DNA from 2 places in the Actinomadura sp. NEAU-AAG7 genome. Region 2 is predicted to be linked to the other one. Evidence: predicted binding sites of a transcription regulator. Region 2 holds the regulator's gene; the other holds the start of a gene.
The links. Region 2 encodes HrcA, which represses chaperone genes, less so after heat shock. Its sites were predicted from a motif close to TTGGCACTCTCNNNNNGAGAGTGCCAA; they were not measured.
Positions count from the first base shown of each region.

Region 1: the regulator HrcA is predicted to act here: its motif matches at 1,764-1,790, upstream of groES (co-chaperone GroES).

Region 1 covers NZ_JAHFZY010000004.1:259,174-263,378, reverse strand. The annotation lists gene groL (chaperonin GroEL) at 1-1,246, opposite strand, end outside; gene groES (co-chaperone GroES) at 1,332-1,643, opposite strand; gene KLI87_RS20265 (SAM-dependent methyltransferase) at 1,888-3,117, shown strand; gene KLI87_RS20260 (apolipoprotein A1/A4/E domain-containing protein) at 3,781-4,205, shown strand, end outside.
Region 2 covers NZ_JAHFZY010000003.1:123,452-127,656, reverse strand. The annotation lists gene dnaJ (molecular chaperone DnaJ) at 1-1,008, opposite strand, end outside; gene hrcA (heat-inducible transcriptional repressor HrcA) at 1,009-2,022, opposite strand; gene KLI87_RS15165 (DUF3097 domain-containing protein) at 2,277-3,101, shown strand; gene KLI87_RS15160 (DUF4870 domain-containing protein) at 3,144-3,797, shown strand; gene hemW (radical SAM family heme chaperone HemW) at 3,827-4,205, opposite strand, start outside.

The sequences.
Region 1 (4,205 bases), on a different contig from region 2:
CGCTGCCGCCGCCGGAGACGATGCCCTCCTCGATCGCCGCGCGGGTCGCCGAGATGGCGTCCTCCAGGCGGTGCTTCTTCTCCTTCAGCTCCACCTCGGTGGCGGCGCCGACGCGCAGCACGCACACGCCGCCCGACAGCTTGGCGAGGCGCTCCTGGAGCTTCTCGCGGTCCCAGTCGGAGTCGGAGTTGTCGATCTCGACCTTGATCTGGTTGACCCGCGCCGCGATGTCGTCCGAGGAGCCCTCACCGTCGACGATGGTGGTGGCGTCCTTGGTGACGGTGATGCGGCGGGCGCGGCCGAGGTCCTCCAGGCCGATGGAGTCGAGCTTGAGGCCGATGGCCTCGCTGACGACCTGGCCGCCGGTGAGGGTGGCCATGTCGCCCAGCATCGCCTTGCGGCGGTCGCCGAAGCCCGGCGCCTTCACGCCGACGGAGGTGAAGGTGCCGCGGATCTTGTTGGCGACCAGCAGCGCCAGGGCCTCGCCCTCGACGTCCTCGGCCACCACGAGCAGCGGCTTCTTGGTCTGGGCGACCTTCTCGGCCAGCGGCAGGAACTCCTGCACGTTGGAGATCTTGCCGTCCACGATGAGCACGTAGGCGTCCTCCAGGACGGCCTCCATGCGCTCGGGGTCGGTCACCATGTGCGGCGACAGGTAGCCCTTGTCGAACTGGAGGCCCTCGGTGAACTCCAGCTCCAGGCCCATCGTGTGGGCCTCCTCGACGGTGATGACGCCGTCCTTGCCGACCTTCTCGAACGCCTCGGCGATCAGCTCGCCGATCTGCGCGTCCTGCGCGGAGATGGTCGCGACGTGCGCGATCTCGCTCTTCTCCTCGACCTCGCGGGCCGACTTGAGGAGCTGGTCGGACACGTACTGGGCGGCGGTGTCGATGCCGCGCTTGAGGCTCAGCGGCGAGGCGCCCGCGGCCACGTTGCGGGTGCCCTCGCGGACCAGCGCCTGCGCGAGCACGGTCGCCGTGGTGGTGCCGTCGCCCGCGATGTCGTTGGTCTTGGTCGCCACTTCCTTGGCGAGCTGGGCCCCGAGGTTCTCATAGGGGTCCTCCAGCTCCACCTCGCGGGCGATGGTGACGCCGTCGTTGGTGATCGTCGGCGCGCCGAACTTCTTGTCGATGACGACGTTGCGGCCGCGCGGGCCGATCGTCACCTTGACGGCGTCCGCGAGAGCGTTGACGCCGCGCTCAAGAGCCCGGCGCGCGTCCTCCTCGAACTCCAGGATCTTCGCCATGCGGATACTCCTTGTTCACGCGATCCGCCCCGGCCACCCCGCCGAAGGCGGCGCGGACCGGGGCGGGTGCATCACGTCTCGGTGATTACTTCTCGATGACCGCGAGGACGTCGCGGGCCGAGAGAACGAGGTAGTCCTCGTTGTTGTACTTGACCTCGGTGCCGCCGTACTTGCTGTAGAGCACGACCTCGCCGACCTTGACGTCGACGGGCACGCGCTCGCCCTTGTCGTCGACGCGACCCGGGCCAACGGCAAGGACGGTGCCCTCCTGGGGCTTCTCCTTGGCGGTGTCCGGAATCACCAGGCCCGACGCGGTGGTGGTCTCGGCCTCAAGCGGCTGGACGACGATGCGGTCCTCAAGCGGCTTGAGAACAACCTTGGTGGCGGTCGTCACGATCTGACCTCCCCTTCGATTGGTCCTCGGCCGGCCACGGCTGACCGACCGGCACATGTGACAGAAGAGGCGACCCTGGACCGGCCTGTCGTCGCGGGTGCCAGACCGACCTTGTCGCTGTGTTTGGCACTCTCGCGGTGAGAGTGCCAGTGTGGAGACTATTCCGTGCCCGGTAGCCCGTCAACACGGACACGAAGGCGCCGGTCGGACGGCCGCGCGGCGTTCACGGGGCGATAACTTCCAGCTTATGGACATCGCGTCGTTCCGGGCCCTGCTGACCCCCGAGGGGCAGGACGTCCTGGAGGAGGCCGCCGCCGCGGACCTCGGCGAGGGCGCGCTGCTCGGCACGGCGTCGCGGCTGCGCGGGCGGCACGATCCCGCGCTGGTCGCGGCCGCGCTGACGCAGGCGCGGTTCCGCGAACGCGCGCTGGCCAAGTTCGGACGGGACGCCCGCCGCATGTACTTCACCCAGGCCGGGCTCGAACAGTCGACCCGGGCGAGCGTGGCGGCGCACCGCACGCGCCGGTTCGCCGGACGCTCCGGGGCGACGCTCGAACTGGGGTGCGGGATAGGCGCCGACCTGATCGCCCGAGCGCGCGCCGGCCTCGCCGGGGACGGCGTGGAGATCGACCCGCTGACGGCCGAGGTGGCGAGGGCGAACGTGGCCGCGTTCGGGTTGGAGGACGTCGCGTCCGTCCGGGTGGGGGACGCGACAGAGGAGCGAACGGATGGCTATGCGGCCGTCTTCGCCGATCCGGGGCGCCGTACCGCGCGCGGCCGCGTCTTCGATCCGCGTTCCTATGAGCCGCCGCTCGACACGGTCCTGGAAATGGCGGGACGGGTTCCGGCCGCATGCGTGAAGGTCGCGCCCGGGATTCCGCACGAGACCGTACCGGAGGGCGCCGAAGCGGAGTGGGTGTCGGTCGGAGGGGACGTGAAGGAGGCCGCCCTGTGGATGGGCGACCTCGCGGGAGACGTGGGCCGCAGGGCGACGCTGCTCCCCAACGACACCTCGTCCGGCGCTCTGGAGGAGGGGCACACGCTCACGCCGGGCGGGCTGGGCGATCCGGACGTGCGCCCCTGGGGCCGGTTTCTCTACGAGCCCGACGGCGCGGTGATCCGCGCGCATCTGGTCGCGGAGGTCGCCGACCTGGTCGGCGGCGGGCTGGCCGATCCGCGGATCGCCTACGTCACCTCCGACGTGCTGCGTCCGACGCCGTTCGCCGCCGCCTACGAGATCGAGGACGTGCTGCCGTTCTCGGTGAAGCGGCTGCGCGCGGAACTGCGCCGCCGCGAGGTCGGCGTGCTGACGGTCAAGAAGCGCGGCTCGGCCGTGGACGTCGACCGGCTGCGCCGCGACCTCGGCTTCGGCGGGCGCCGCAAGCCCGAAGGGGGCGCGCTGACGGTCGTGGTGACCCGCGTCGGCGACGCCCCGGTGGCGCTGCTGACCCGCCCGGACGCGGCGCCCGGCCGCTAATCGGGCCAAAGATCTTCCGCGCGGACGGGGAACGCCAAGCGGTCCCGGGCGACGCGCCACGGCGGCGCAAATCATCGGCGTATTCCGGCATTGCGTTGTCCACGGTTCTCCCCTTCCCGGCAAGACCGGGGCCCGGCGCGGGAATCGGTTCCGCCGGGATCCTCAGGCGAAGAAACACCAAGGCAGGTTCAGCCGCCGGGCGGCGGGCACACCCAAATGCGACTCTGAAATGGCCCGCCGCCGACAGGCGGACGGCGCGCCCCGGCCGGCGCCCACCGCGCCGACCGTCCGCGAGCCGGGACGCGAACTGACGATGTTGGACGAGATGTACGGACAGAACCCCGCCGCGAACCCGGCCGCGCATGCCCCGCACCCCCGCGCGGCACCGTACATGACCCGACCAACCCCCCGATGACCGACTAATCAGAAATTTCCCTCACGCCCTGCGAACCATCGCTTTTCCCCTCAATGGGATAACAGGCACATTCCGCAGAACTCACAATGTTCCCAGCTCCCCGTTTTCGTGGCGGTGCCCACGCACTACAGTGGCGACTTCACGATTCAATGCCGTGCGCCAATTCGTCGCGTCGGCACACGAAGGAGCATCGGGTGGAAACGAATCACAACTTCCTGCAGACGGGGGGTCAACCGGTCTCGGATCGGATGCGGGAGTTGCTCGCCCGTGCGGCGCAGGACCACGTCTACGAACAGCGCTCCCAGGGCCAGGTCCTGGACGAGATCCGCCAGCGGCTCGAAGGCATGGAGTGGCTGCTCCGCGAGGTCCGCGAGCGGGAGCTGAGCGGGCTGACCGGGCAGATCGACAGCGTTCGCGGGCAGGTCGACGACCTGTCCAGCAAGCCCCCGGAGTGGGCCGAGGGGCTGGCCGAGCACATCGAGGCGTTCGGCGAGCGGGTCAAGCCCGTCGCCGAGCTCCCCGCGCTGTGGGCCGACGTGGGCGTCGTCGCCGAGAACGTCGACGAGGGCCTGACGCGCATCCAGGCCGTCCTCGACTCCGCGCAGCACATCACCGAGGCCACGCAGCAGGCCGCGCAGCGCATGGACGAGATGGCCAAGCGGCTCGACCGGCT
Region 2 (4,205 bases):
GAGCCGGCCGGGGGTCTCCACGTTCACGTGGATCATCAGGTCGCCGCGGCCGCTCTCGTTCAGGTGCCGGACGCCGCGCCCGTACAGCGTGATGACCTGCCCGGACTGCGTGCCCGGCTTGATGTCGACGCCCTCGGCGGCGTCCAGCGTCTCGACCGTGACGCTGGTGCCGAGCGCGGCGGCCGTCATCGGGATCTCGACCGTGCAGTGCAGGTCGTCGCCCTCCCGCTCGAAGATCGGGTGGGCCTTCTCCACGATCTCCAGGAACAGGTCGCCGGGCGGGCCGCCGCCGGGGCCGACCTCGCCCTCCCCCGCGAGCTGGATGTGGATGCCGTTCTCGACGCCCGCCGGGATCTTCACCTTGACCGTGCGGCGCGTGCGGACCCGGCCGTCGCCCGAGCACTCGGCGCACGGGTTGCGGATCACCGAGCCGAAGCCGCCGCAGGCCGGGCAGGGCCGGGCCGTCATGACCTGGCCGAGGAACGAGCGCTGCACCTGCTGCACCTCGCCCCGGCCGTGGCACGTCTCGCACGACTCGGGGTGGGTGCCCGGCGCGCAGCCGGAGCCCTCGCAGGCCGTGCAGGCGACCGCGGTGTCGATCGACAGCTCGCGGGTCGTGCCGAACGCCGTCTCCGCGAGGTCGAGCTCGACCCGCAGCGTGGCGTTGCGCCCGCGCCTGGCCCGCGACCGGGGGCCGCGCGAGGCGGCGGTGCCGAAGAAGGCGTCCATGATGTCGCTGAAGGGGAACCCGGCGCCGCCGAAGCCGCCCGCGCCCGCGCCGGCCCCGCCGGACGCGAACGGGTCCGCGCCGAGGTCGTACATCTCGCGCTTCTTCGGGTCGGAGAGCACCTCGTAGGCCTGGGTGATCTCCTTGAACCTCTCCTGCGTCTCCGGGTCCGGGTTGACGTCCGGGTGGAGCTCGCGCGCGAGGCGGCGGTAGGCCTTCTTGACCTCGTCGGCGCTGGCGTCGCGGCGGACGCCCAGGGTCGCGTAGTAGTCGTTGGCCACTTACGACCCCGCCAGGATCTGACCCACGTAGCGTGCCACTGCCCGTACCGCTCCCATCGTGCCGGGGTAATCCATGCGTGTCGGCCCGAGCACTCCGAGCCGGGCCAAGGTGAGGTCGCCCACGCCGTAGTCGGCGGCGACGACCGAGGTCGATCGGAGCCCCTCGTCGGGGTTCTCGGTGCCGATCCGCACCGTAAGGGTAGAGGAGTCGCCGGTCTCGCCGAGCAGCCGCATGAGGACCACCTGCTCCTCCAGCGCCACCAGCACGTCCCGCAGGCTCTGCGAGAAGTCCACGGCGGCGAGGTTCGCCGCCCCCGCGAAGACGATCTTCTCCTCGTGCTTGTCGACGAGCGTCTCCAGCAGCACCGACAGCACCGACGCCGCCAGCGGCCGGTCGTCGGCGCCCACCTTGTCGGGGAGGTCCGCGATCGCGGTGGGCACGTCGCCGAGCCCGAGGCCGTCCAGGCATGTGTTGAGCAACGCCCGCAGGTGGCCGATCGATTCCTCGGAGACCCCGCCGTGGGTCTCGATGACCCGCTGCTCCACCCGTCCCGTGTTGGTGATCAGGACGAGCAGCAGCCGCCCCTCGGCGACCGGGACCAGCTCCACGTGCCGCACCGACGAGCGGGTCAGCGACGGGTACTGCACGACCGCGACCTGCCGGGTGAGCTGCGCGAGGAGCCGCACCGTCCGGCCGACGACGTCGTCGAGGTCGTAGGCGCCCGACAGGAACGTCTCGATCGCGCGGCGCTCGGCGACCGACAGCGGCTTGATCGTCGACAGCCGGTCGACGAACAGCCGGTAGCCCTTGTCGGTCGGGACGCGGCCCGCGCTCGTGTGCGGCTGGGCTATGTACCCCTGCTCCTCCAGCACGGCCATGTCGTTGCGGATGGTGGCCGAGGACACGCCGAGGTTGTGCCGGTCCACCAGGGCCTTGGAGCCCACCGGCTCGTTCGTGGAGACGTAGTCCTCGACTATGGCGCGCAGGACCGCGAGTTTCCGGTCGTCCAACACCTGGTCACCTCCTTCATCCCCTGCCGCGCTCCCCGCCGCGGGCCCCATTCGTCACTCGCCACCGGCCTGCACCGCTGGCACTCCGTACTTCCGAGTGCCAAGTGTACGGCCCGGAGGCGCCGGACTGCAGAGGCCGCGGCCCCCGCGTCCCCCGCGACTTCCCCCGCCGTGCCCCCGCGGCGGGCCGGGGAAGGAGCGGCGGCACGCTTCCGGACGGCTGCGCGATCTTATCCTTCCGGTTAATGTGCGGAACCGTGCGGAGTAAGAACTACGGAAACGACGTGCTGTCCGGCGACTGGCGACGGCCCCGCAAAGGCCAGATACCCGAGATTCCGGCCGAACCCGGCCTCGTGGCCGAGGACCCCGGCAGCGGTTTCTGCGGCGCGGTCGTCGGCTGCGACAAGTTCGGCGTCACACTGGAGGACCGGTTCGGCAAGCGGCGGGTGTTCCCGCTCACCAAGTCGGGGTTCCTCATCGACGGGAAGCCGGTGACGCTCGTCCGTCCCGCCGCCCCGGAGGCGGGGGCGGCGGGGCCCGCCCGGTCGGCGTCCGGTTCGATCGCGGTGCGCGGGGCGCGGGCCAAGGTGGCCAAGGAGAGCCGCATCTACGTGGAGGGCGTCCACGACGCGGAGCTGGTGGAGAAGATCTGGGGGCACGACCTCCGGGTCGAGGGCGTCGTCGTGGAGTACCTGGAGGGCGTGGACGACCTGCCCGCCATCGTCGAGGAGTTCGCCCCGGGCGAGGGGCGGCGGCTCGGCGTCCTCGTCGACCATCTCGTCGAGGGGTCCAAGGAGAGCCGGATCGCCGCGCGGGTCACCTCCCCGCACGTCCTCGTCACCGGGCACCCCTTCATCGACGTCTGGGAGGCCGTCAAGCCCGCCGCCGTGGGCATTTCCGCCTGGCCGCGCATCCCTCGCGGCGTACCCTGGAAGGAAGGGGTTCTCGCCGAGCTCGGCTGGGGGGACGACGTGGGTGCCGGTTGGAAGCGGATACTCCGCTCGGTCGACACCTACACCGACCTCGAACCGGCCCTGCTCGGACGCGTAGAGGAACTCATCGACTTCGTGACCGCCTTCTGACCACGGCCCGTCCGACGGGCGGTGCCGGTAAGGAGCACCGCGATGACGCACGGGCAACCCGAGCAGCCGGGCGGCCAGGGGCACCAGCCTCCGCAGGGGCCGCCGGGCTGGGACACCCAGCCCGGAGCCGGGCAGCAGGGCTACGGCCAATCCGGGTACGGCCAATCCGGGTACGGGCAGCAGGACTACGGGCAGCAGGGCTACGGCCAGCAGGGGTACCAGCAGCAGCCCGGGTACGGGCAACCGGGCTACGGGGCACCGTCCCAGGGATATGGGCAGCAGCCCGGCTACGGCCAGGGCGGGTACGGGCAGCAGCCGGGCTACGGCGGGCAGGTCCAGCCGTACGGGCCTCCCGGCGCGCCCGGGACGACGACCTCCGATGAGCGGACGTGGGCGCTGATGACCCACATCGGCCAGTTCCTGCTGGGCTTCATCGCCCCGCTGCTGGTCTTCCTGATCAAGAAGGACACCTCGCCGTTCCTGCGGCACCACGGCGCGCAGGGCCTCAACTTCGCGATCACCCAGTTCGTCTACCTCATGATCAACTTCGTGCTGATGTTCGTGCTGATCGGGTTCGTCACGATCTTCGTGCAGGCCGTCGCGGAGATCATCTTCCTGATCCTGGCGGGCGTCGCGGGCAACCGGGGCGAGTGGTACCGCTACCCCTCGTTCATGGCCTGGCCGATGGTCACCTGAGGCGTTCGCGCGGTTGCCCGAGAGTCAGGTCAGGTCAGGTCGCGGACGACGGCGTCGGCGAGCAGGCGGCCGCGCAGGGTCAGGACGGCGCGGCCGCCATCGAAGGGCGCGGGCTCCAGCAGGCCGTCCGCGACGGCGCGGCGGGCGGCCCGCTCGTCCAGCAGGTCCACCGGGCAGCCCTCCGCGAGCCGCAGCTCCAGCATGATCCGCTCGATGCGGCGGTCGGCCGCGTCCAGCACCTCGCGCGCGTGCGCCGGGGTCGTCCCCTCGGCGAGGCGGGCGGCGTGCGCGGCGGGGTGCTTGACGTTCCACCAGCGCGTGCCGCCGACGTGGCTGTGCGCGCCGGGGCCGACGCCCCACCAGTCCGCCCCCGTCCAGTACAGGAGGTTGTGGCGGCACGCCGCCTCC